One region of the Subtercola sp. RTI3 genome, then DNA from elsewhere that is predicted to be linked to it. Evidence: predicted binding sites of a transcription regulator. Region 1 holds the regulator's gene; the other holds the start of a gene.

Region 1 (12,267 bases):
GGCCGCATACCAGGCCGATGCGCGACAGGCGATCGACGCCATCATCGCCAGGGGAGCGGTGCCGATTCTCGTCGGCGGCTCGGGGCTGTACGTGTCGTCGGTGATCTACGATTTTCAGTTTCCGGTGCGCGACGCCGAGGTACGCAGTCGTCTCGAGGCCGAGTTGGCCGAGAGGGGTGTGGGGCTGCTGTTCCAGAGGCTGGTGGAGCGTGACGCAGAGGCTGCAGCATCCATCGGCCCACACAACGGCAGGCGCATCGTACGCGCGCTCGAGGTCATCGAGCTGACGGGTATTCCGGTGAGCGGCCAGCTTCCCGATAGACCTGTGCCGTGGCGGTCGGCGACGGTGCTGGCACTGCAGCACCCACGTGACTTGCTCGTACAACGGCTCGACCAGCGAGTGGTGGGCATGTGGGCGGCGGGCCTTCTCGACGAGGTGCGCGCACTCATTCCGCTGGGGCTCGAGCGCGGGGTGACGGCGAGCCGGGCCATCGGCTACGCGCAGGCGCTGGGGGAGCTGCACGAGACCCTCACCGAGGCTCAGGCCATCGCCGAGGCGCAGGCGTTGACCAGGCGCTATGCCCGCCGTCAGGTGAGCTGGTTTCGTCGCTATCGCGAGGCGGTGTGGCTGGATGCCGCGGCCGACGACCTGGGAGAGCAGGCCTACGCGCTCCTCTAGGCTTGAGCCATGGCAATCGAGCTGCACTTCACCAAGGGCCAGGGCACCGGCAACGACTTTGTTCTGTTCTCCGACCCCGACGGCGAGGTGTCGCTCACGCCGACCCAGATCGCCTCGCTCTGCGACCGGCATTTCGGTATCGGTGCCGACGGCCTCATTCGCGCGGTGCGGTCGGTCAACATCGATGCCGGCGCCGCGTCACTCGCCGAAGACGAGGCCGCCGAGTGGTTCATGGACTATCGCAATGCCGACGGTAGCGTGGCAGAGATGTGCGGCAACGGCATCCGGGTGTTCTCGAAGTTTCTGCTCGAGAACGGCATGGCCACACTCGAGGCGGGCGACACCCTCGTGGTGGGTACGCGCTCGGGGGTTGTCGACGTGCAGCGCAACCTCACCGGTTTTCAGGCCGACCTCGGTCGGTGGAGGCTTGATGGCGGCGAGCCGCTCGTTCGCGCCAGGGGCCTGCAGGTTGCCAGGCCCGGCCTCGGTATCAACGTGGGTAACCCGCATGTGGTGGTGGCACTGCTCGACGAAGCTGAGCTCGAGTCGCTAGATCTGACGTTCATTCCGCAAATCGACCCCGAGCCGGCCGACGGCGCGAACGTGGAGTTCGTCGTGCCGCTCGAGCCGATGGTTCGCAACGGGGTCGGCCATATCCGCATGCGGGTGCACGAGCGCGGTAGCGGCGAGACCCTGTCGTGTGGAACGGGCGCGGTCGCTGCAGCCCTCGCCATTCGATACTGGGCCGGCGCGGGCGCACCCAACCAGTGGCGCGTCGAGGTTGCGGGCGGCGCCGTCGGCGTGCGCATGTACGCCACAGAAGACGGCGAACACGTCGCGCTGTCGGGCCCGGCTGAGCTGGTGTTCGAGGGCGACGTCACCCTCGCCTGAGCGCAGACTCTACTCGCGAAGCCGGGCCCGCAGCACACGGTAACCCTTGTGGGTTGCGGTGCGGGTGACCGAGAACGCGGGTGGCAGAGCACCTTCGAGCCAGTGGTGCAGCGAGTCAGAACCGAGGTTGCGCTGAACGACGAGCCACGCGTCTGAGCCGGGGTCGAGGCGCGGCAGCCACGTCAGCATGAGGTTGTGCAGTTCGTCTTTTCCCACCCGGATGGGCGGGTTCGACCAGATGGTCATGAAGGCGATGTCGGCGGGAACATCCGCGGGCGTCACAGCGTTGATGTTCTCGAGGCCCAGCGTGGCTGCATTGGCCCTCACCAGGTCGAGCGCACGTTCGTTGACGTCAACAGCCCACACGGTGGCGTGGGGTGACAACAGTGCCAGAGCCAGCGAGATCGGGCCCCAGCCGCACCCCACGTCGAGCAGATTGCCGCCCGGGGGCGGTGCGGGCGTGTTCGCGAGCAGAACCTGGGTTCCGACATCGACACGATCAGGGCTGAAGACCCCTCCTGCTGTGGTGGCTGCGAACGAGTGACCGGCGATGGTCACGGGAATTTCCTTCAACCGCAGAGGGGTCGTGGGCTGGCTCGAGAAGTAGTGCCCATTGTCAGTAGCCATAGAGGGAACTTAGCAAACGAGAGGGCTAGTCTTGCATTCAATGACTGAAAACGATTCAACTTCGACAGGAACGGACACGCAAAGCGACGGGTCACAAGACTCCGTCGACCGCGTTCTGGCCAGGGCAGATGCCCGGGCATCCGGTTACGCACTGTTCGCCCCCGGTAGCGCACAGGCGCTTCAGCGCGATAGCACGAGCGCCGGCCAGCAGAACCACGACGGCGACCAGTTCGACCGTGCCGACCGACAGGCACTGCGCCGGGTGGCGGGGCTCTCAACCGAGCTCGAAGACGTCACCGAGGTCGAGTACCGGCAGCTGCGGCTCGAGAATGTGGTGCTCATCGGCGTGTACACGCAGGGCACGCTGACCGATGCCGAGAACTCGCTGCACGAACTTGCAGCGCTCGCAGAGACCGCGGGTGCCGCGGTGCTCGATGGTCTGCTGCAGCGTCGCCCGACCCCCGACCCCAGCACCTATTTCGGCAAGGGCAAGGCCGAAGAGCTCGCCAGCGTAGTGAAGGCGCTCGGGGCCGACACGGTGATCGCCGACAGCGAGCTGGCACCGAGCCAGCGGCGCGCGCTCGAAGACATCGTGAAGGTGAAGGTCATCGACCGAACGGCGGTCATTCTCGACATCTTCAGCCAGCACGCCAAGAGCCGGGAGGGCAAGGCCCAGGTCGAGCTCGCGCAGCTCGAGTACCTGCTGCCGAGGCTCCGCGGCTGGGGTGACTCGATGTCGCGCCAGGCCGGTGGCCAGGTGGGCGGCGCGGGAGCCGGCATGGGGTCACGTGGGCCGGGTGAGACGAAGATCGAGCTCGATCGGCGCCGCATCCACACACGCATGTCGCGGCTGCGCAAGCAGATCGCGGCCATGAAGCCGGCACGCGAGGCAAAGCGGGCCAACCGCAAGCGCAACACCGTGCCGTCGGTGGCCATCGCGGGGTACACGAACGCCGGCAAGTCATCACTGCTGAACCGCATCACCGGTGCGGGCCTGCTGGTTGAGAACTCGCTGTTCGCCACGCTGGATGCGACGGTGCGCCGCACACAGACGAAAGACGGCCGCGAGTTCACCTTCGTCGACACCGTGGGCTTCGTTCGCAGCCTGCCGACGCAGCTCGTCGAGGCATTTCGGTCGACACTCGAAGAGGTCGCCGATGCCGACGTCATCGTGCATGTCGTCGACGGTTCACACCCCGACCCGGCCAGCCAGCTGAGCACAGTTCGCCTCGTGGTGGGTGACGCCGGCGCGCGTGACGTGCCCGAGCTCGTCGTCTTCAACAAGAGCGACCTGGTCTCAGAGAGTGAGCGCATCGTGCTCCGCGGGCTCGAACCGCACTCGCTGTTCGTGTCGGCGCGCACCGGTGAGGGTATCGCCGAGTTGCTCTCGACGCTCGACGGCATGCTGCCGACGCCCTCGATTGAGGTCGACGTTCTGGTGCCATACGACCGTGGCGATCTCGTGTCGCAGATGCACCAGCACAGCACAGTTCTGAGCACCGAGTACGAAGAGGGCGGCACCCATGTGCGAGCCCTGGTCACACCCGAATTCGAGGCCCAGCTTCTCGAGTTCAGCACGCACTGACCGCCTGCTGTCACAAAGAGTCACACACGAGCGGCGAGCCTGGCTCGCCTGTAGTGTCGCTGATGTTCGTCGCCCCGCACACATTTGGGGGCGCAAAGCGACAGCCGAGCCCGGCACCCGCCCGCGATACGCCCTTCATGCTGAGCCTCTCAGCCTGCCTGCCGTATTTGCCCGTGTGATCGAAGGCCCTGTTGTGATTCCGTTCTCGTTCGAGGTGTACCCGCCCCGCTCGGCTGCTGCCGCCGCGGAACTGCCGGCGACCATCGACGCGCTGGCAGCGGCCGGGCCCGAATTCATCTCGGTGACATTCGGAGCGGGCGGGTCGTCGCGCGATTCGTCGCTCGAGGCGCTGCGTTATGTTCGTGAGAACACCGCGGTGAAGCCCATGGCGCATCTCACCTGCGTAGGGTCGTCGCACGCCGAAGCTGGGCTTCTGATCCGCCGATTTCTCGATGCGGGCATCACCAGTTTTCTCGCTCTGCGCGGTGACCTCCCGCACGATGTCGACGGCGCCGCCGCCCCGCTGGGTGACCTCGGCAGTGCCGGTGAGCTGGTGCAGCTCATTCACCGGGTGCAGGCCGAACGCGTGCCGTACACCGAAGTGCAGCTCCCCGGGCTTCCGCACGCGGCGCAGGTCGACCGGCACCGAGCCAAGGTCACCGTCGCCGTCGCCGCGTTTCCGAACGGCCACCCGCGGTCGAGGTTCGATGGGCAAGATGTGGATGCCCTGCTGGCCAAACAGGCAGCGGGTGCCACGCTCGCCATTACGCAGCTCTTCTTCGAGGCAGAGCACTACCTCGCGTTCGTCGACCGGGCGCGTGCCGCTGGCGTGACGATTCCGATTCTGCCCGGGGTCATGCCGGTCACGAGTGCTTCGCGGCTGCGACGGATCGCCGAGCTGGCCGAGCTGACTCCGCCGCCTCGGCTGCTCGCTGCCCTCGAGGCAGCAGACACCGACGAGCAGCGGTTTGCGGTCGGGGTCGAGAACGCGGTTGCGCTGGTGTCGGCTGTGACGGCGGGCGGGGCCCCGGGCATCCACTTGTACACATTCAATCGACACGAAGCAGTTCTCACAGTTCTGGCAGAACTCGGCCTGGTGCCGGCGTCGGCCCCGAAGTATGGAACACGAAACAAGGAGTCAGCATGACCACACCGCCCCGTCGCCCGGCCTTCCCCTCCGGCACCATTCTCGGCTACCCACGCATCGGGCCCAACCGTGAGCTGAAGAAGGCCGTCGAGGCATTCTGGGGCGGGCGCAGCAGCGTCGAAGAACTCGAGCAGGTCGCGCGGGGCCTCCGCCGGCAGACGCGCGAACGGCTCGTAGGCCTCGGCCTCGGGCGTACCGACTCGTCGATACCCGAGAGCTTCTCGTACTACGACCACGTGCTCGACGCTGCCGTTGCCTTCGGCGCGGTGCCCGCGCGTTTTGCCGGCCTGGTGAACGCCCAAGGCAGGGTCGACCTCGGCGGCTATTTCACGATCGCGCGCGGTGAGGGCGACAGCCTGCCGCTCGAGATGACGAAGTGGTTCGACTCGAACTACCACTACCTCGTGCCCGAGATCGGGCCGGAGACGGTGTTCTCGTTGGCGAGCGATGCGCTCGTGCAGCAGTTCTCAGAGGGCCTGCAGCAGGGGTTCCTGACGCGCCCCGTGATCGTCGGGCCGGTGACCTTCCTGGCGCTCAGCAAGCCGAGCGACGAGGCGCCAGAGGGGTTCGTGCCGCTCAGCAGACTCGACGACCTCCTGCCGGTCTACGCCGAGCTGCTGCGGCGCCTGGCCGAGGCCGGCGCCGAGTGGGTGCAGCTCGACGAGCCCGCCCTCGTCAGCGAGAGCCTCGACGTGTCGAGCGCTGACACGAGTGCCGCTGCGGCCCGGGCCTACGAGTATCTGGGTGCTCCGGATGCCCGGCCGGCCATCTTCGTCGCCGCGCCGTACAACAGCCTCGACGACGCTCTGACGGTGCTCGCGGCCACGCCCATCGAAGCGATCGGTCTCGACCTCGTTCGCGGAACTGTGCCCGCCGCCGGTGCCGCGGGTCTTGATCCCCTGGCGTCGAAGACACTGGTGGGTGGGGTCATCGACGGCCATAATGTGTGGCGCGGCGACCTCGCTGAGGCGTGGCAGAAGCTCGAAGCGTTGCGTGCGCTCTCGCCGTCGGTCTCGGTTTCGACCTCCACGTCACTGCTGCACCTGCCGCACACGGTCGAGCCCGAGCAGTTGCTCGGGGATCAGTTGAAGTCGTGGCTGGCGTTCGCTGACCAGAAGGTCGAGCAGGTCGCCACGCTGGCAGAGGGGCTCGAGAAGGGGGTGGCGGGCATCCGGTCGGTGCTCGAGGCCTCGACCGCTGCTCTGGCGGCTCGCCTTGCCGCGCCCGGCGTGAGTGACGGTGCCGTTCGTGCTCGCGAGGCTGCGCTGACAGCGGCCGACTTCGCGCGTGAAGATTACGCGGTGCGCGCCAAAGCCCAAGAACAAGCACTGAACCTGCCGTTTCTCCCGACGACAACCATCGGGTCGTTTCCGCAGACGGGCGACATCCGTCGTGCGCGGGCGCAGTTGGTGGCGGGTGTGCTCTCTGACGACGAGTACCAAGCGGTGATGCGAGCCGAGATCACCCGCGTGGTCGAACTGCAAGAGGAGATCGGTCTCGACGTCATCGTGCACGGTGAGCCCGAGCGCAATGACATGGTGCAGTACTTCGCCGAGAACCTCGACGGTTTTGCTGTCACCCAGAACGGTTGGGTGCAGTCGTATGGCACCCGCTGTACGCGCCCGTCGCTGCTGTGGGGCGATGTCTCACGCCCGAAGCCCATCACGGTCGACTGGTCGGTCTTCACGCAGACGCTCACCGAGAAGCCCGTGAAGGGAATGCTCACCGGGCCCGTCACGATTCTTGCCTGGTCATTCGTTCGCGACGACCAGCCACTCGGCGAGACTGCTCGTCAGGTGGCCCTGGCGCTGCGCGACGAGATCACCGACCTGCAGTCTGCGGGCATCACGGTGGTGCAGGTCGACGAGCCAGCCCTCCGCGAGCTGCTGCCGCTGAAGAAGGCCGACCAGGCCGCGTACCTCGACTGGTCGGTGGGATCGTTCCGGCTCGCCACGAGTGGGGTCGAGGCGAGCACCCAGATTCACACGCACCTCTGCTACTCCGAGTTCGGTGTTGTCATCGATGCGATAGACCAGCTCGATGCAGACGTGACGAGCATCGAGGCGGCGCGCAGCCGCATGGAGGTCGTCACCGACATCAAGAGCAGCGGGTTCGCGCGGGGCATCGGGCCGGGCGTCTATGACATCCACTCGCCTCGCGTTCCGAGCGTGGGCGAGGTCACCGAGCTGATCGAGACGGCCCTGGCGTCGATTCCCGATCGGCAGGTCTGGGTGAACCCCGACTGCGGTCTCAAGACGCGCGGGTACGACGAGACTGTCGCGTCGCTGACGAACATGCTCGAGGCGACGCGTGCGGTGCGCGCGAAGGTGCTCACGCACTAGGTCGCGCGAGCCGACTTCTGCAGACGAAAAGAGCGAAGGCCCCGCTGGGCGCCTTCGCTCTTTTTTTGTGCTGCGGTGTCAGACGGAGCGGAGCACCGCCACGACTTTGCCGAGCACCGTGGCATAGTCGCCGAGGATGGGCTCGAAGTTCGAGTTGCGCGGCAGTAGCCAGGTGTGACCGTCACGCTGGCGGAAGACCTTGACCGTGGCCTCGTCGTCGAGCATGGCAGCGACGATGTCACCGTTCTCGGCCGTCTTCTGGGTACGCACGACCACCCAGTCGCCGTCGCAGATGGCGGCGTCGATCATCGATTCGCCCACCACCTTGAGCATGAAGAGCTCACCCTTGCCCACGAGCTGCCGGGGCAGCGGGTAGACCTCTTCGACCTGCTGCTCGGCCGTGATGGGAACACCGGCCGCGATGCGGCCGACCATCGGCACCAGAGCGACATCGCCGTGGGGGGTGGGGGAGTCGGTGCTCACGCTGTCGCTCTTCGGAATGTCGATGAGCACTTCGAGCGCACGAGGGCGATTGGGATCGCGGCGCAGGTAACCGCTCAGCTCGAGCTGGTTCAGCTGGTGGGTCACGCTCGAGAGAGAGGCCAGCCCGACGGCATCGCCGATCTCTCGCATGCTCGGCGGATAGCCCTGTTGGTTCACCGCATCGGAGATCATCTCGAGGATGGCCAGCTGCTTCTCGCTCAGCGACTTTCGTCGCCGGGTGCCGCCGCGTTCACTGGTCATCTGCTTCTCACTTCTCGATGACGACCCAATGTCAGTGGCTCACGCTTTACTTTCATCAGTCGCCGATTCGGTTTCAATCTCGACAATCGAAACTGTATCGAAGACTGACTCTGCAACAAACACATGTTCGAGTGTGTCGCGATAAAAAGTCCATATTCGAACTTGTTTATTCGAACAATCGAATATATATTCGGAACATAGCTTCGTACCCGGCTCTCCCGGCCGAGAGTCGGGTACGAAATCTCCACAGGAGGCAACCATGACCGCACTGGCACCAAACGCACCCGTCACACCGACCATCCGCCTGCGCCTCACGCGTCGCGGGCGTCGCGTGGTCGGGTTCCTCGCCGCCGTCCCGCTCGTCGCGGGGCTTGCCGCTTTCGCTGTTTTCGGTGCCTCGTCAGCCATAGCCACTGCCGATGCCGGCTCGGCCGACTTCTCCTACATCACGGTGCAGTCGGGCCAGAGCCTCTGGTCCATCGCCCAGAGCATCGATCCGAAGGCCGACCCGCGTGATGTGATCGCCGACATCGTGAACCTCAACCAGCTGCACTCGTCGAGCGTTCAGCCCGGCCAGCGTCTCGCGCTCCCGGCCGAGTACAGCACCGCGAAGTAGGCGTTCCAGCCGCAGTGCCGTGCTCGCAGTGCTCCACTTCGGGCACCCCACCCCCAGTAACATGGGGCGAGTGAGTTCACTAGCCGACCTACCTATTCGTGATGACCTCCGTGGGCTGAAGCCGTACGGCGCCCCCGAGCTCAAAGTGGCCGTGGCGCTCAACGTCAACGAGAACACGCACCCCATCCCCGAGAACGTCGCTCGTTCGATCATCGAGGCTGTTGCGCACGAGCTGCTGACAGTGAATCGGTATCCCGACCGCGAGTTCCTGGCGCTGCGCGACAGCCTCGCGAACTACCTCGGTCACGGGCTCACCCGCGACAATGTGTGGGCCGCCAACGGTTCGAACGAGGTACTCCAGCAGATCCTGCAGGCCTTCGGCGGGCCTGGCCGCTCGGTACTCGGGTTTCCTCCCACGTATTCGATGCACTCGATCATCGCCGCCGGAACGGGTACCGAGTGGCTCGCCGGCGAACGGGATGCCGACTACGTGATCAGCCCCGCGACGGCTGTCGACTGGGTGAAGCGCACCGAGCCCGATCTCGTCTTCCTCTGTGCTCCCAACAACCCAACGGGCACAGCGCTTTCGCTCGAGACCATCGAGGCCGTCTACGACGCAACCGGCGGCATTGTCGTCGTTGACGAGGCCTACGCCGAGTTCGGGGTCGAGGGCGAAGAAACTGCGCTGTCGCTGCTTCCCGGGCGCGAGCGACTGATCGTCACCCGCACGATGAGCAAAGCCTTTGCCTTCGCCGGTGCTCGCCTGGGTTACCTTGCGGCCGACCCGGCCATCAGCGACGCACTCAGGCTTGTTCGCCTGCCGTATCACCTCTCGTCGTTGACGCAGGCGGCTGCGGTCGCCGCACTTGCGCACACCCCCGAGATGCTCGCAATGGTCGACGACATCAAGTCCCAGCGCGACCGTATCGAGGTGACTCTTCGCGAGCTCGGTTACACCCCATACCCGAGTGCGTCGAACTTCATCCTGTTCGGCAACGTGCCTGATTCGCACCGGTTGTTCGAGCAGCTGCTCGAACGCGACATCATCATTCGCGACCTCGGAATTGCGCACCACCTGCGCGTCAGCGCGGGCACGCGTGCGGAGACCACCACGTTCCTCGAGGCGATGCGTGAGCTGACGGCCCGATAGACTTTTCGTCATGTCGACCGAACCCCGCACCGCCCGTCTGCAGCGCGAAACCAGCGAATCGAGCATCGAGCTCTCGCTGAACCTCGACGGCACGGGCGAGTCGCACATCGACTCGAGCGTTCCGTTCTTCAACCACATGCTGACGGCGTTCGCGAAGCACTCGCTGACCGATCTCACCGTCAAGGCGAGCGGTGACACCGACATCGACGTGCACCACACGGTCGAAGACATCGGCATCGTGCTGGGCCAGGCCATTCGCCAGGCCCTGGGCGACAAGAGCGGTATCTCCCGGTTCGGCGATGCACTCGTGCCGCTTGACGAAGCCCTCGTTCAGGCAGTCGTAGACATCTCGGGTCGCCCCTTCCTCGTGCACACCGGTGAGCCTGCCGGGTTCGAATACCACCTCATCGGCGGCCACTTCACCGGCTCCATGATTCGTCACGTGTTCGAGGCCATCACCTTTCACGCCGGGCTCACAGTTCACATCACGGTGCTCGGCGGCAGAGATCCCCACCACATCGCCGAAGCCGAGTTCAAGGCCTTCGCGCGCGCGTTCCGGTTTGCGAAGCAGCGCGATTCACAGGTGGCGGGCATCCCGTCGACTAAAGGCGCACTGTGAGTTCGCCTCGGGTGGTTGTGCTCGACTACGGCAGCGGCAACGTGCACTCGGCCGTGAAAGCGCTCGAAAAAGTGGGCGCTACGGTCGAACTCACGGCTGATCGCCGTGCGGTCGCCGAGGCCGACGGGCTCTTCGTGCCCGGCGTCGGTGCGTTCGACGCGGTCATGCGTGCGCTCGAAACCGTACGTGGAGGCGACCTCATCGACAAGCGCCTCGCGGGCGGTCGGGCCGTACTCGGGGTCTGCGTTGGTATGCAGGTGCTCTTCGGCCGCGGCGTCGAGCGTGGCGTCGACACCGAAGGCCTCGGCGAGTGGCCCGGAACGGTCGACGAGCTGAGGGCCGACGTACTGCCCCACATGGGCTGGAACACGCTCACCCCTCCCAACGAGTCGAGGCTGTTCGCCGGCATCGCCGACGAGCGCTTCTACTTCGTACACTCCAACGCGGCGCAGACCTGGGAGCTCGAGGTGCAACACCCGTTGCCCGCCCCACTGGTCACCTGGGCCGACCACGGCGGCGAGTTCATAGCCGCCGTCGAGAATGGTCCTCTGGCCGCAACCCAGTTCCATCCCGAGAAGTCCGGCGATGCCGGCCTTCAGCTGCTGTCGAACTGGCTGCGCACGCTGTAAGGGCAGCGCACTCGCTCTCGACCGCACGACACCGCCCCGCTCTGCGGCTCACGACCCGAAGGATCACCGACCTCCCATGACCGACAGCCCCGCCCTCGTTCTGCTGCCCGCCGTCGATATCGCCGACGGCCAGGCCGTGCGCCTCACCCAGGGCCAGGCCGGTACCGAGACCAACCACGGTGACCCGGCCGACGCCGCCGCCGATTGGGTGGCTCAAGGCGCCGAGTGGATTCACCTCGTCGACCTCGACGCGGCCTTCGGTCGTGGCAACAATGTCGACGTCATTCGCCGGGTCATCGCTCAGGCCGAGGGCATCAAGATCGAACTCTCGGGCGGAATCCGCGACGACGCCTCGCTCGAACATGCCCTCGAGAGCGGCGCCACGCGCATCAACCTCGGCACCGCGGCACTCGAGAACCCCGAGTGGGCGGCGACGGCCATCGCGAAGTACGGCGAGGCCATCGCTGTCGGCCTCGACGTGCGCGGCACAACTCTTGCAGCACGCGGCTGGACCGAAGACGGCGGCGACCTCTGGGAGGTGCTCGCCCGCCTCGAAGATGCCGGCTGCGCCCGCTACGTTGTGACCGACGTCACCAAAGACGGCACGCTCAAGGGCCCCAACGTCGACCTGCTGAAGCAGGTCATGCAGCGCACCGACAAGCCGGTCATCGCGTCGGGCGGTATTTCCAGCCTCGATGACCTCATTGAACTGCGATCCCTTGTCGGCGACGGCCTCGAAGGCGCAATCGTCGGCCGCGCTTTGTACGCCGGCGCGTTCACGCTGGTCGAAGCGCTCGCTGTCGCCTCGAACTGAGTCGGGCCGGGGTCGTGGCACACGGGCATCCGGAGTCGTCGCAGGGCGACTCGACGCGCGACCCGTCGGCCTCACCGCCCACTGACGCGACGAACAGGTCGTCGACCGACCCCGCGGCGGCCTTCGCCGGTGACTCGGCCGGCCAGCCGTGGGCCGGGCGGCACTTCGACACCAATTCGTTCGCGGGCGATGACGGGCGGGCGCCCGAGCAGCTCATCGAGGCGCTGACCCTCTTTCGTGCGGGCGAAGCATCGCAGGCCGACGTGCTCGATGCGGTTCGGGATGCGCGGCTGCTTGTTCCACTGGTGGCTCACGCCGGCGAGACCGACACCGACTCGCACGGCCGCACGATCGACAAGACGCAAGAGCTCTCGATCGTCACGGTGCAGGCCCCCGACGGGCGCACCGCGCTGCCCGCCTTCAC
Region 2 (12,267 bases), on a different contig from region 1:
AAGGTCACCCAGTTCACGAACGGCCAGGTCGGCATGATGGTCGACTCGCTGGCGCACATCACGACCATTCAGAAGGCGAACCCGAACCTGAAGTTCAGCATCTCCGCCATTCCGGCGACAGATGGTTACACGGGCAAACGCGGCATTCCGTACGCATCCTGGGGCATCGGTGTCTCAGACAAGTCGGCTCACAAGGCTGAAGCGTGGAAGTTCGTGCAGTACCTGATGAGCAAAGAGGTGAACGCCAACGTGTCGAGCCTGGCCCACGGCTTCCCCGGCAACAGCACGGCGACGCCCGACTTCACCGGGTCTGACCCGCTGTACGAACAGGCCTTCAAGATCTACCAGGCCGGCTACCCCGCCAATGAGTTCGTAGGCCTGCCCACCTCCGACCAGCTCATGCGCGACTTCGACACCGCTTTTCAGAAGACCCTGAACGGTGACGGCAGTGTGAGCGACATGCTCTCGGCAACCCAGGCGAGCTGGAAGAAAGCCTTCTAGCCCGCCGAGCCACACCGGTGCAGTTCGGTCGCGCCACAGGTCTCACAGATTCTGTGGCGCGACCGCCCCCTCTTGAAGAAAGAACGGTCATGACAGCTCTACGAACAGGGCGAGTATCGTCGCGGTTCGGATCGTCGCGGCTGGCGAGAAAAGCCACTCCCTACGGATTCGTCGCCCCCACCGCGATTCTCCTCATCGCACTGATGGTGGTGCCCATCGTCTTGGTGATCAGCTACTCGGTCTCGACCGGCTCGATCACCAGCAAAGATGCACCGTTCACCGGCATCACCAACTACGTCACGCTCCTCACGAACCCAGACTTCTGGAACGCGGCCCTCAACACTCTCGTCTTCACCGTCTCGAGCGTTGTCGCCCATCTGCTCATCGGGTTGGGCTTCTCACTGATGCTCAACTCGCGGCTACTGGGTTCGGTGCCACGAGCCATCTTCAGGGTCATCTATATTCTGCCGTGGCTGTTCACAGCGGCGATCATCGCCGTCTTGTGGCGGTTGCTGCTCGACCCGCAGGGCGTCGTCAACTACCTGTTGCAGGCCGTTCACCTCGCCGGCAGCCCCATCGCCTGGTTCGGCGACCCGGGAGCAGCGTTGTTCGCCGTGACGGTCATGAACATCTGGGCGGGGTATCCGTTCTTCATGATCAGCCTTCTCGCAGGCCTCCAGGGCGTGCCCGCTGATCTGTATGAGGCGGCACGGGTCGACGGTGCATCCGGATTCCAACAGTTTCTGAGTGTCACGCTGCCGCAACTGCGGCCCATCATCATCTCGATGGCCATGCTCGATGTGCTCTGGACCACCCAGCAGTTCGCCCTCATCTGGCTCACCACCGGCGGCGGGCCCATCAGCGTCACCGAGATGCTGAGCACCTTCACCTACAAGCTCGCCTTCACGGGCTTCGACTTCTCGATGGCCGCAACGAGCGCCGTGATCGTGCTGATCTTCTCGCTCATCGTCGCCATCTTCTACGTGCGCTCACAACGATCGGAGAGCTGACATGGCTACCGTCACACCTCACCGCCGCCCGCGCAAGATCGGGCTGCGCATCGCGCTCGCCATCGGTCTGCTGGCCGGCGGTGTCTTTGCTGGCTTCCCGGTGTTCTGGATGCTCATCAGCTCGTTCAAGACGAACACCGAGATCTTCGCGTACCCGCCGAAACTCATCACCGAGGGGTTCAGCTTCGATGCCTACCTCGCCGTGCTGGGCGACCCCGAAGAGATTCGTTTCTTCATCAACAGCTACGTCGTCGCACTCTCGGTGACCGCGCTCACAGTGGTGTTCGCCATCCTGGCGGCATATGCGTTCAGTCGGTACGAGTTTCGTGGCAAGAAGGTGCTGAACGTCATCATCATCGGCACCCAGGCTGTGCCGCCGATCGCGCTCATCATCCCGTTCTTCGGGTTGATGGTCTCGCTCGGTCTGTACAACACCTATGCCGGCCTGATTCTCACCTACATCGTGTTCACGCTGCCCTACGCGATCATCATGATGACGGCGTACTTCAACACCCTGCCGAAAGAGCTCGACGAAGCTGTCAAGGTCGACGGGGCCGGTGCGTGGACAGCGCTGTGGCGCATCCTCGTACCCATCTCAGTGCCCGGCATCGTCTCTGTCGCGGTGTACACGTTCATGATCTCGTGGAACGAGTACCTGTTCGCACTGACCCTGACGCGCACCAACGACCTGCGTACGGTGCCCGTCGGAATCCAGCTGCTGATCGGCCAGAACACTTACCACTGGAACCAGATGATGGCCATCTCCATTCTCGGCAGCATCCCGGTTCTCATTCTCTTCCTCGTTTTTCAGCGCTACTTCATCGGTGGCCTCACCTCTGGCTCAGTCAAAACCTGAGCTTCGCGGCATCCGTCGCACCATCCCCCACTAAGGAGCAATACCCGCAATGTTGATGAACGGTAAAGACCTACTCGCTGTCGCGAATGCCAACAACTTCGCCGTGCCGGCGTTCAATGTCAGCGATTACGCCATGATGAACGGCCTCTTCGAGATCAGCGAAGAAAAGAACGCCCCGATGATCATCGCCATTCACCCGGATGAGGTCAGCCACCTTGGCGTCGAGGCGATTCTCGCCATTCGCGAGCGTGCCCACAAGTCGAGCGTTCCCGTGGCCATCCACTGGGATCACGGCGGCTCGTACGAGCAGATGCTCACGGCGATTCAGGCCGGCTTCACGTCGGTGATGATCGACAAGTCGATGCTCCCGTTCGACGAGAACGTGGCCGTGACCAAGCGCGTCGTCGACACGGCGCACGACGTCGGCCTCTCGGTCGAGGGCGAACTGGGTACGATCGGTAAGCTCGACGAAGAGGCCGAAGAGGGCGGGGAGATCATCTACACCGTTCCCGCAGAAGCCGTCGACTTCGTCAAGCTGACCGGCGTCGACAGCCTGGCCATCGCCATCGGAACGAGCCACGGCCTGTACCCGCAAGACCTCGAGCCGAAGCTCCGCATCGACCTGTTGCAGCAGATCAAGGCTCTGCTGCCCATCCCCCTGGTGCTGCACGGCGGGTCGAACAACCCCGACTCCGAGATCGCCGAGGCCGTGAAATACGGCATCAACAAGATCAACATCTCGAGCGACATCAAGGCGGCATACCACGACGCCATGCGTCTTGAACTCGCTAACAAGAGCCTCCGCGAGCCGAATACCATTCAGCCGCCGGCCATCGCTGCCATGAAGAAGGTCGCCGCACACAAGATCGACCTCTTCAACGCCGCCGGCAAGGCTGAGCTGTACTAGCCGCCATGGTGAGCTCCGAAACCGTACTGGGCCTGGGCGGCACGGTCGACTACGAAATCGACTGGAACTCCGCTGTTCTCGAAGGCCTCGCCGCCGAGTACGGCGTCACGGTGTCGGAGCTCACCACCGATCATCCGATCATCACGGAACGCGACCTTCTGGTGTCGGTTCTCGCGATGCTCAAGACCGGTTCCGGAGGAGAGCGCTTCGTCGCCTCCTCCGGCATCGTCGAAACCTTCGCCGCCCGCTTCACCAGCCGAGTCACCCTCGGTGGCACCGGTGTGCGGGCGGCGCTGGCCATGAGGGTGCTCGGCGTCACCAGCACGCTGCACCTGGTCAGCATCGACGACCACGTGCGGCGCCTGCTGCCGCCGGGAATCGACTTCATCAGCAGCGCCGTCACCGACACCACAGACCCGCACCTGATCATCCAGTTTCCCGTCGGAGCCACCGTCTGCCTCGGCGGCACCCTGCTCACCGCGACCCATGCCAACCGACTCATCTACTCGAACGACCCGCCCAACCAGACCCTCTACCTCAGCGACGAACTGCCGTCGGCACTCAGCACCGCGACCCTCTTTCTCATCTCCGGCTTCAATTCGATGCAGGATGCCCAGGCCCTCGACGAGCGCCTCGACCAGCTGCGCTCAGCCCTGTCTCGCCTGGCCCCCGGCTCGACCGTGTTCTACGAAGACTCAGGCTTTCACCGCCCCGAATTCAGCCCGCGCGTGCGCGCCGCGCTGCTCGACGCCATCGACGTGTACTCGCTGAACGAAGACGAACTCGAGACCCACCTCGGCCACCCGGTCGACCTGCTCGACCCGCACGCCGTGCGCTCTGCGCTCGACGACGTTGCCCGCCTTATCCCCGCACGTCACCTGATTGTGCACACCAAATACTTCAGCGCCGCCATCGGCGAACGCCCCGAGCTCTACCGCGAGGCACTGCGTGGGGGCATCCTCATGGCGAGCACCCGCTACCGCTTCGGCGACGGCTTCACCCGCGCCGACTACGACGGCATGGCCGCCGAGCGCGTCAGCCCCGCCGGGGCTATCGTCGCGGCGGCGCTCTCGCCTGCGGCGCCTCCGGCTATGGCCGGGGCCGCCACACCGGCGGTTTCGGCACCCGGCGCCCCGCCCGAGGCGGCCACGCCCGAGCCCGCCCTGCCCGACGCATCCGCGCCCTTGGGTGCTGCACGAACCATTGTCTGCATCCCCGCCTTTCAGCTCGACGACCCCACCCCCACCACCATCGGCCTCGGCGACTCCTTCGTGGGTGGCTTCATCGCGGCCCTTCGTCGCGGCCGCGCGCTATAGCCCTCCTCGCGCACCCATGCCCTCGAGGCTTTTCGAAATGCGACTCAACGGTGGTTGAGTTGCGCCCTGCGGCTGCTTCCACCGCCCAAATCGACACGTGGGCGCAACTCAACGTCGCGCAGAGCCGCCCGATCGCGGGGTGGCACGAGGAGAGAGCGTGCGGCGCCGAAGAATGCCGAAAGTAGCAATGGTGAGGCCTGCGACGACCGCGACGAGCCCGCCTGCCGCCACGGGCGCGACGTCGAGCCCCGTTTGAGCGAGGGCTCCCCCCGAGCCGCCCGCACCGCTGCCATCCGATCCGCTACCGCCAAGCCCACTACCACCAGACCCGCTACCGCCTGTTGCGCCGGAGCCCCCGCCCGTACCGCCACCCGGCACCGGAGGCTGAGACGTCGTCGTGGGAGTGGGCGTCTCAGTAGGAGTGGGCGTAGAAGGCGGCACCGCGACGGCCAGCGAACGTTCGAACACCTGCAGGTGCGTCGACGGTTCACCCGTGAGTGGAGCGAAGCTTGTCATCGTTGCGTGCAGGCCGTCAGCAGACAGCGTGCCGATCACCGTGTCGAGAGCACCCGCAGCGCCAGCAGCGTCGACGCTGACCAGCTCCAGCGCGTGCGCAATCGCCGACCACCGGTACGCCTGTGACTTTCCCGAAGGGGGCTTCGTCGACAGGTTGCCCGCACCACTGAGAACCAGTACGTAATCGCCATTCACCGAGACCGATGTCGCAACCGCATCGGCATCGGCCGCCCTCGTACCCGCCGGATCCAGGCTGATCATCTGCGGTTCGCTGCTCGCCAGCCGTTCGAGATAGACCTCCGCGTGCCCGCCGTTTGCCGTGCTTGTAAGGTGCGCCCTCGACGTAAAAGCGACCGTTGTTCCGTCGGCTGAGATCACGGGCAGAACCGAATCACCATCACCGGCAGTCGACGAGCTGCCGGGCGCCGTGCTCAGCAGTCTGGCCCGGCCGCCTGCCGCATCCGCCACGTAAACCTGCGACGACGCTCCCGGCGCGATGTTCGTCACATCGCTCGCGAGCGTGGCGAAGACCACAAGGCCCCCGTCACCCGAAATCGATGGTGCCCCACCCGCATCGGCATTCATGCCGGTCGCAGCCGCCGCAATGCTCGTTGACACTAGTCGAGTCGAGCCCGATACGAGGTCACGCACAAACACTTGCGCATAGCCGCCCGTCGCGTCTGAGGTGAGGTCTGTAGCTTTCGAGTCGAAGACCAGATGGCTTCCATCGGCCGAGATCTCACCGAATTGCGAATCACCATTGGCTCCGGTGGGAGTCACGACGCCTACTCCCGCCACGCTGGCAAGGCTCGTCATATTCAACACGGTGTCGCGCACATAGATCTGGCTGTGGCCACCGCTCGGCACCGCGGTCAGATCGGTCGCACCCGATTCGAAGACCACGTACCGACCATCGGCCGAGATCGACGTGACCTCTGAATCGCTGTTTGCGCCGTCGACCGAGCCGGCGGCCGCCGTCACGAGAATCGTCACACCGGTTGACTGGTCACGGAGGTAACCCTGCCGGTGGCTGGCGGTCGCCACCACCACCAGGTCGGTCGCATTCGAGTTGAACGCGACGAAGCGACCGTTCTGAGATACGAAGCTCTGCACCGAGTCTGCGTTTCCGCCACCCATCGCATTCGCCGCCTGGTCGGTGCTCATCATGACAGTGGTGCCGGTCGTGACCTTTTCGGCGTAAACCTGAAGGTACCCATTCGACGAAGTGGAGCTGACGTCGTTCGCCGCAGAAGTGAACGTCACCGTCGACCCGTCCGCTGACACCACAGCCCCGAACGAATTGTCGTCACCACCTGCTGCCGTCGAGCCCACCCGCCGGCTGAGCACGACGGGCGCTCCTGACAGGCCGGCAGAATAAACTTGAGCGTGGCCTGCCTGAGGCGGATCAGTGAGGTCAGTCGCAGTCGAGCTGAACGTGACGAGACCTCCGTCGTTAGAGATGCTGATGTCGATTCCGCCCGCGTCAGAGTCGCCCCCGCTCGGTGTGGTTGCCGTCGAGCGGCTCAGCAGCGTGGTGGATCCGGCGCCCACGTCACGGCGATACACCTGCTGATGCCCGCCCGTGGCAATGGTGGTGAGATCGGTGGCTGACGAAGAGAACGACACGATTCCGTTCTCCGAGATCGCCACGCCCACCGAGTCGCCATCGGCTCCCGACGACCCGGTTCTGTCGAGGCTGACGAGAGTTGTGGCAGAGGCAGTTGTGTCTCGAACATAGATCTGCCGAAATTTGTGGGTGGCGAAAGGCGTCAGGTCTGTCGCGGCCGAGGCGAAGGCAATACGACTCCCGTCATTCGAGATCGCCAGTCCGGCCACGCAGTCGCCAGCGCCGCCCGACGGAATTCCAGCGTCACTCAGGCTGATCATCGAGGTGGCATGTGCTGTCACGTCGCGCTCGAAGACCTGCGAATAGCCATGTGTACTGACGCTCGTCAGATTGCTCGCGGCTGTCGTGAACGCGATGTCGTGTGCGTCTGCCGAGATCACGGCCTGCAGCACGTCATCTGAGGCACCTACCGGCGTGGCCGTCTGGCTCACGCTGGCCAAGATGGTGGTGGAGGTCGTCAGGTCTCTGACAAACGCTTGGATGTGACCCCCGGTATCTTCGGTGACGGCATCGGTGGCCGCTGTGAGATACGAGACGAATCGCCCGTCGGCTGAGATACTCGGCGACTGGGTGTCGTTGTTCACACCCGTACCGTCGGTGAGATTCACACTCACGAGCACTATTTCGCCCGTGAGTGTGTCGCGGCGAAAGATCTGTCGGTGGCCGTGGGAGTCAGACGAGGTCAGGGTCGTCGCGGTTGAACCGAACGCAACAAAGCGCCCGTTCGAAGAAATTGCGGAGACGGCTGAGTCGGCGTTGCCGCCCGCCGGCAGGTGAGCACTCACCAACGCTGTCGTGCCGATCGTGGGAACGGATGCCGCGGCGTTCATCGCCACTGCTGCAAGCGATCCGACCAGCGCGATCGATCCGATAGCGGCGACGGCGATCACATGCCCGAACGACGGCATGCGATGCGTAGACGAAGCAGACACGAGACTCCCAGCGTGGTGCGGCCCCCGGGCAGAGTGCCCCGAAGTGATGACCCCTCACCTTATGCCCAATACCAACTTATTCTCAACTTCATCCGACGTCAACGGTCACGCGGCGCGACGTCAGACGCTCACGGAGTCGCCGAGGCGACCGTCGCTCTCCTCGAGGTAGCAGGCGCCGCAGAGCGACTCGTAGGTCACGTGGTCACCGTCGATGGCGACCTGGTCACCGTCGAAGACGAAGAAGCCGTTCACGAGGCGGGCGTTGAAGATGGCTTTGCGGCCGCAGCGGCAGATGGTCTTGAGTTCTTCGAGGCTGTGCGCGACTTCGAGCAGGCGCCGGCTGCCCGGGAACGCAGCGGTCAGAAAGTCGGTGCGAATGCCGTACGCGAGAACCGGGATGCCGTCGACCAACGCGATGCGCAAGGCATCGTCGACCTGCGAACGCGACAGAAACTGCGCCTCATCGATGAGCAGGCAGCTGACGGGTTCGGGGCCGGGAGCGGCTTCGGCCCGACTCCAGAACGCCTCACGCAGCGACTGACCCGGCTCGATGAGAAAGTCGACCGCGCGGTTCACTCCGAGCCGCGACACGATACCGTGGTCGCCTTTCGTGTCGGTCGCCGGCTTCGTGATGAGCACGCGGTGCCCACGCTCTTCATAGTTGTAGGCGGCCTGAAGCAGCGCCGTGCTCTTGCCGCTGTTCATAGCCCCGTACCGAAAATAGAGTTTTGCCACCTGTCAACCTTAAAGCCCTCAGAACAGGGTGGGCGGATGTCCAGCCCCAGCCGTGCCGTCTGCACCATCGCCGTTAGGCACAGAAGCATCACGACGATGTGCCGACCGCGACGAGTCGAACCGGCCCGTACTGCTCGCCACATCGGCCCACTTCAGCCCCGGAGCGCCCGCCAGCGCCACCCCCGACCCCTCCTCCACGCCGTCGAGCCGATGCCGCGCCATGAGCGGCCGAATGCGCCGTCCCAGCCACGCGCGGTACTCCTTCGGCGCATACGACGACGCCCCGAAGTACATCGAGCGGTACTCCGCCACGAGCTCCGGATGCTCCCGCCCCAGCCACTGCATGAACCAGGGCTTCACCCCGGGCCGCAAGTGCAGCGCCGAGTACATGACGCCGGTCGCCCCGGCCTCTTTCACCATCGCCAGCGCACGGTCGAGGTGTGTGGTGGTGTCGGTGAGGTGCGGGATGATCGGCATCAGAAAAACCGAACACGAAAGCCCGGCATCCCGAACCGCCCGCACCGTGGCCAGCCGCGCCTTGGCCGACGGCGTGCCCGGCTCGATCGACTGCTGCAGCTCGTCGTCGTACACCGCGATCGACATGGCGATGTCGACCGGAACCGCCCGCGACGCTTCGACCAGCAACCCGAGGTCGCGTCGCAGCAGCGTACCTTTGGTCAAGATGGAGAACGGCGTGCCCGATGCCGCGAGCGCCTCGATGATGCCGGGCATCAGCTTGTAGCGGCCCTCTGCCCGCTGGTACGGGTCGGTGTTTGTTCCGAGCGCCACCGGATGCCGCCCCCAGCTGGGCTTCGCAAGCTCGCGCCGCAGCACCTCGGCCACGTTGATCTTCACGATGATCTGGCTGTCGAAGTCGGTGCCGGCATCGAGGTCGAGGTATGTGTGCGTGGGTCTCGCGAAGCAGTACGTGCAGGCATGACTGCAGCCCCGGTAGGGGTTGATCGTGTACCCGAACGGCATGGCGCTCTGGCCCGGAACCTTGTTCAGCGCCGACTTCGCCACCACCTCGTGAAAGGTCATCCCGGCGAACTCGGGCGTCTGAACCGAACGCACCAGGTTGTTCAGCCGCGCGAGCCCGGGCAGGGCGGAGTCGTTCTCGACACCCAGTTGCTGCCCACTCCACCGCATGCCCTCATTCGAACATACTTTCGAATGTCGCGCAAGCTACGCGTACCGGGGTTAACAAAATCAAGCGCTCCATGCGGCTGAGGGGTGTCAGCAGCACAGAACGCTTGACTTCTAGAAGTGTGCAGAGGTGCGGGCCCCATCGCAGTTAGAGCCTTCACTCTCTGCACAGGAAGGGATTCGAAACCCTCCCCCCATCGGATTGGTCGACTCTGAAAAGATTTCAGAGTTTTTTCGAGGCCCGTTCCCGTCGCCGCGCACGAACGAGAACAACGGCGACCCCCGCAATGGCGAGCAGCACGATCACACCCGCAATCGACACGATCAGCACCGCATTCACCCCCGCCTCAGACCCGCCCGCTGCCGCGTTCGGCAGCGCCGTGATGCGCGAATTGTCGACTGCCCCGCCGCACGAGGGCGCGGTGGCACTGCCCATCGCCGCGGCGGTTCCGGCGGGCGGGCTGTACGTGAACCCGATCGAATTCGACACCGGATGCCCGTCTGACGACACGATCTGCCACGTCATCGTGTACCGGCCAGCTGCCCCCAGCGCCACGGGCACGCTCACGTCGTGGCTCAGGATGCTCGCGCACCCCGTCTCGTAGTGCGTGGTCTGGGCATCCGGCCCCGTCACCTCGAGAATCGCCGACGAGCTGTCACCCGAAAGGTCGAGCACCAGGTCGTTGAACGTCAGCGAGACCGAGGTGAGGGGCGTCGTGACCGTGGAGTCGGCCGTGGGCGTGCTGCTCACCAGGTAGTCGTGGGCGCTGGCGCTGGTCACGGGAACCAAAGCGAGCGCGCCCGCAAGCGCAGCACCGAGCAGAACCCCAGCAACCGTACGTCGACTACGCAACGTTCGCCCCGCGCTTCTTCGTCACCGCGAGCACCGCGACGACGAGCGCGATGGCGCCGAGCGCCAGCCCCGCGATTCCGAGCCCGATCGCGAGCGCCGACGTACCGTCGCCCGTCGCCGCAGCAGCAGTCGTGCCAGCCCCCTGCGTCATGACGGCTCCCGCAGCCCCCGGCGACGCCGTCGCCGTCACCGACGCACCAGCACCGGCACCCGAAGAAGCAGCCGCAACCGGCGGCGCATCGTTCACGTACACCGTCGGTGCCGGGTTCTCCGGTTCCACCCCCGAAGCGGGCGTCGGCTCGGCCCAGTCGACCACGCTGCCATCAGAATACGTCTGGTGCGTCGGCAGCACGATGCTTCCCGTGCTGGGTATGGGCCCCGCCGAGATGGCGAACGTCAGAAACTGCCCCGGCGCGATTGCCGCGGGAGCACCAGTAGCCGTCCAGGTGATCTTCGTGGGGGCCTCCGTCACCGTGCCGTCATCGGTCTTCACCGGCGTGGCCAGTGTCGACGAGGTCACTTCGGTCGTCCATCCGGCAACCGGCTCGTACGAAACGCTGCCGAACGGAGTGTCGGTGGGCAGATCGACCTCGAGTTTGACCGTGCTGGCCGTGGCCGACTCAGTAGGAACCTTGAACGTGAGAGTGCTGTAGCTGCCCGCCGCCGCCTGGTCGGGGTCGACGTGCACGTGGGCGCTGGCCGCAAGCGGAGCCCCCACAGCGAGGGCGAAAGCAACAGACGTGGTGCAGATCGCGCGCGCGATCGAAATCTTCTTCATGGTGAATCCGTTTCTCAGCCGCCACTTCGGGCGACCGGCAAGTGTGAACAGGGTCTACGCAGAGACGTGCTGCCACACCGGGGGGCCACGATGCCGAAGTGAACCCAGAAACACGCCGAGGTCGAGCGGATGATCGGGGGCCCGCGTACCGTGCGGCACCGCCCGGGCATCCGGTGTCGCCGGTTCGACGAAAACCAGCTGCCTGAACCGCCGCACCCGAAGGGCAGCGGAGTTGTACAGCCCCCAGAACGCCAGCTCACCACGGCGAAGCGCCACGATCGTGACGAGGGCGGCGACGGCGTGCGCGAGCCACATCCATGAACAGGGCTGCATCGCCGAGCCGGCCCCGATGCTCGCCGCTCCGGCCGCGCTCTGGTCGAAGAGCATGCTGACGAGGGCCGAGCCGTGGCTCATGCCGGCCATCTCGCCGGTCATCGGTTCGCTGGGCGACAGGGCAGCGCTGCCGGCGCCCACGGTGAAGAGCAGATGAAGCGCAACCTGGCTGAAGGCCACCGAGAGGGCCAGCCGGGGCAGCGACAGGCGCTTGCCGGCGAGCGCCACGCACACCAGGCTGGAGAAGGCGAGGGCCAGGGCGAGGCCCACAGTTCCGGGCGCCATGCCGCCGGCGGCCACGTGCGAGAGGGCGGCCACGAACACCGAGACGCCCGCGGCGATGAGCCCACGGAGCACCCGTGCCGCTCTGCTCGTCATGCCGCTCCTGCCGTCGTGCTGCCGCTTTTCGCCCCAGTCTACAAAGCGTAGAACACAGAGCCCAGCCCTGTCGTACAGCCTCCCGCACGGCCCAGCCGATATTGTGTTGCCGACGACGCGCGTGCGTCGATGCACCGCACCGCAGGAGCCCCATGTTCGACTCGTTACTCAACCTCAACATCGTGCAGGGCCCCGTCATCATCGGCTTCGCGGCCACTGCCGCCGTCTTCGGTCTGTACCTGCTCATCCGCCGCCCCGGCCGGCGCTGGATCGTCACCGCAGCATCCGGCCTCGTCGGCGGCGCCCTGGCCGGCATCGTCACCCTCGTCATCACCGTGTACCTGCTCGACCTGTTCGGCACCCGCCTGTCGCCTTTGGT

Evidence for each region. Region 1 encodes LexA, which represses DNA repair genes until DNA is damaged. Its sites were predicted from a motif close to TCGAACANNTGTTCGA; they were not measured.
Region 2: the regulator LexA is predicted to act here: its motif matches at 9,558-9,573, upstream of QN358_RS11705 (Rv2578c family radical SAM protein).

What each region holds. Positions count from the first base shown of each region.
Region 1 is NZ_JASJXO010000017.1:282-12,548, reverse strand. Features, by position in the region: gene miaA (tRNA (adenosine(37)-N6)-dimethylallyltransferase MiaA) at 1-679, shown strand, start outside; gene dapF (diaminopimelate epimerase) at 689-1,570, shown strand; gene QN358_RS08535 (class I SAM-dependent methyltransferase) at 1,580-2,197, opposite strand; gene hflX (GTPase HflX) at 2,238-3,782, shown strand; gene QN358_RS08525 (methylenetetrahydrofolate reductase) at 3,976-4,929, shown strand; gene metE (5-methyltetrahydropteroyltriglutamate--homocysteine S-methyltransferase) at 4,926-7,271, shown strand; gene lexA (transcriptional repressor LexA) at 7,350-8,015, opposite strand; gene QN358_RS08510 (LysM peptidoglycan-binding domain-containing protein) at 8,275-8,631, shown strand; gene QN358_RS08505 (histidinol-phosphate transaminase) at 8,693-9,781, shown strand; gene hisB (imidazoleglycerol-phosphate dehydratase HisB) at 9,792-10,400, shown strand; gene hisH (imidazole glycerol phosphate synthase subunit HisH) at 10,397-11,029, shown strand; gene priA (bifunctional 1-(5-phosphoribosyl)-5-((5-phosphoribosylamino)methylideneamino)imidazole-4-carboxamide isomerase/phosphoribosylanthranilate isomerase PriA) at 11,106-11,843, shown strand; partial or broken gene QN358_RS08485 (SseB family protein) at 11,858-12,267, shown strand, end outside.
Region 2 is NZ_JASJXO010000029.1:6,666-18,932, forward strand. Features, by position in the region: gene QN358_RS11670 (sugar ABC transporter substrate-binding protein) at 1-501, shown strand, start outside; gene QN358_RS11675 (sugar ABC transporter permease) at 591-1,511, shown strand; gene QN358_RS11680 (carbohydrate ABC transporter permease) at 1,513-2,367, shown strand; gene QN358_RS11685 (ketose-bisphosphate aldolase) at 2,417-3,274, shown strand; gene QN358_RS11690 (ADP-dependent glucokinase/phosphofructokinase) at 3,280-4,590, shown strand; gene QN358_RS11695 (hypothetical protein) at 4,699-7,665, opposite strand; gene QN358_RS11700 (thymidine kinase) at 7,786-8,400, opposite strand; gene QN358_RS11705 (Rv2578c family radical SAM protein) at 8,419-9,549, opposite strand; gene QN358_RS11710 (copper resistance CopC family protein) at 9,770-10,399, opposite strand; gene QN358_RS11715 (YcnI family protein) at 10,392-11,177, opposite strand; gene QN358_RS11720 (hypothetical protein) at 11,232-11,888, opposite strand; gene QN358_RS11725 (alpha/beta hydrolase) at 12,041-12,267, shown strand, end outside.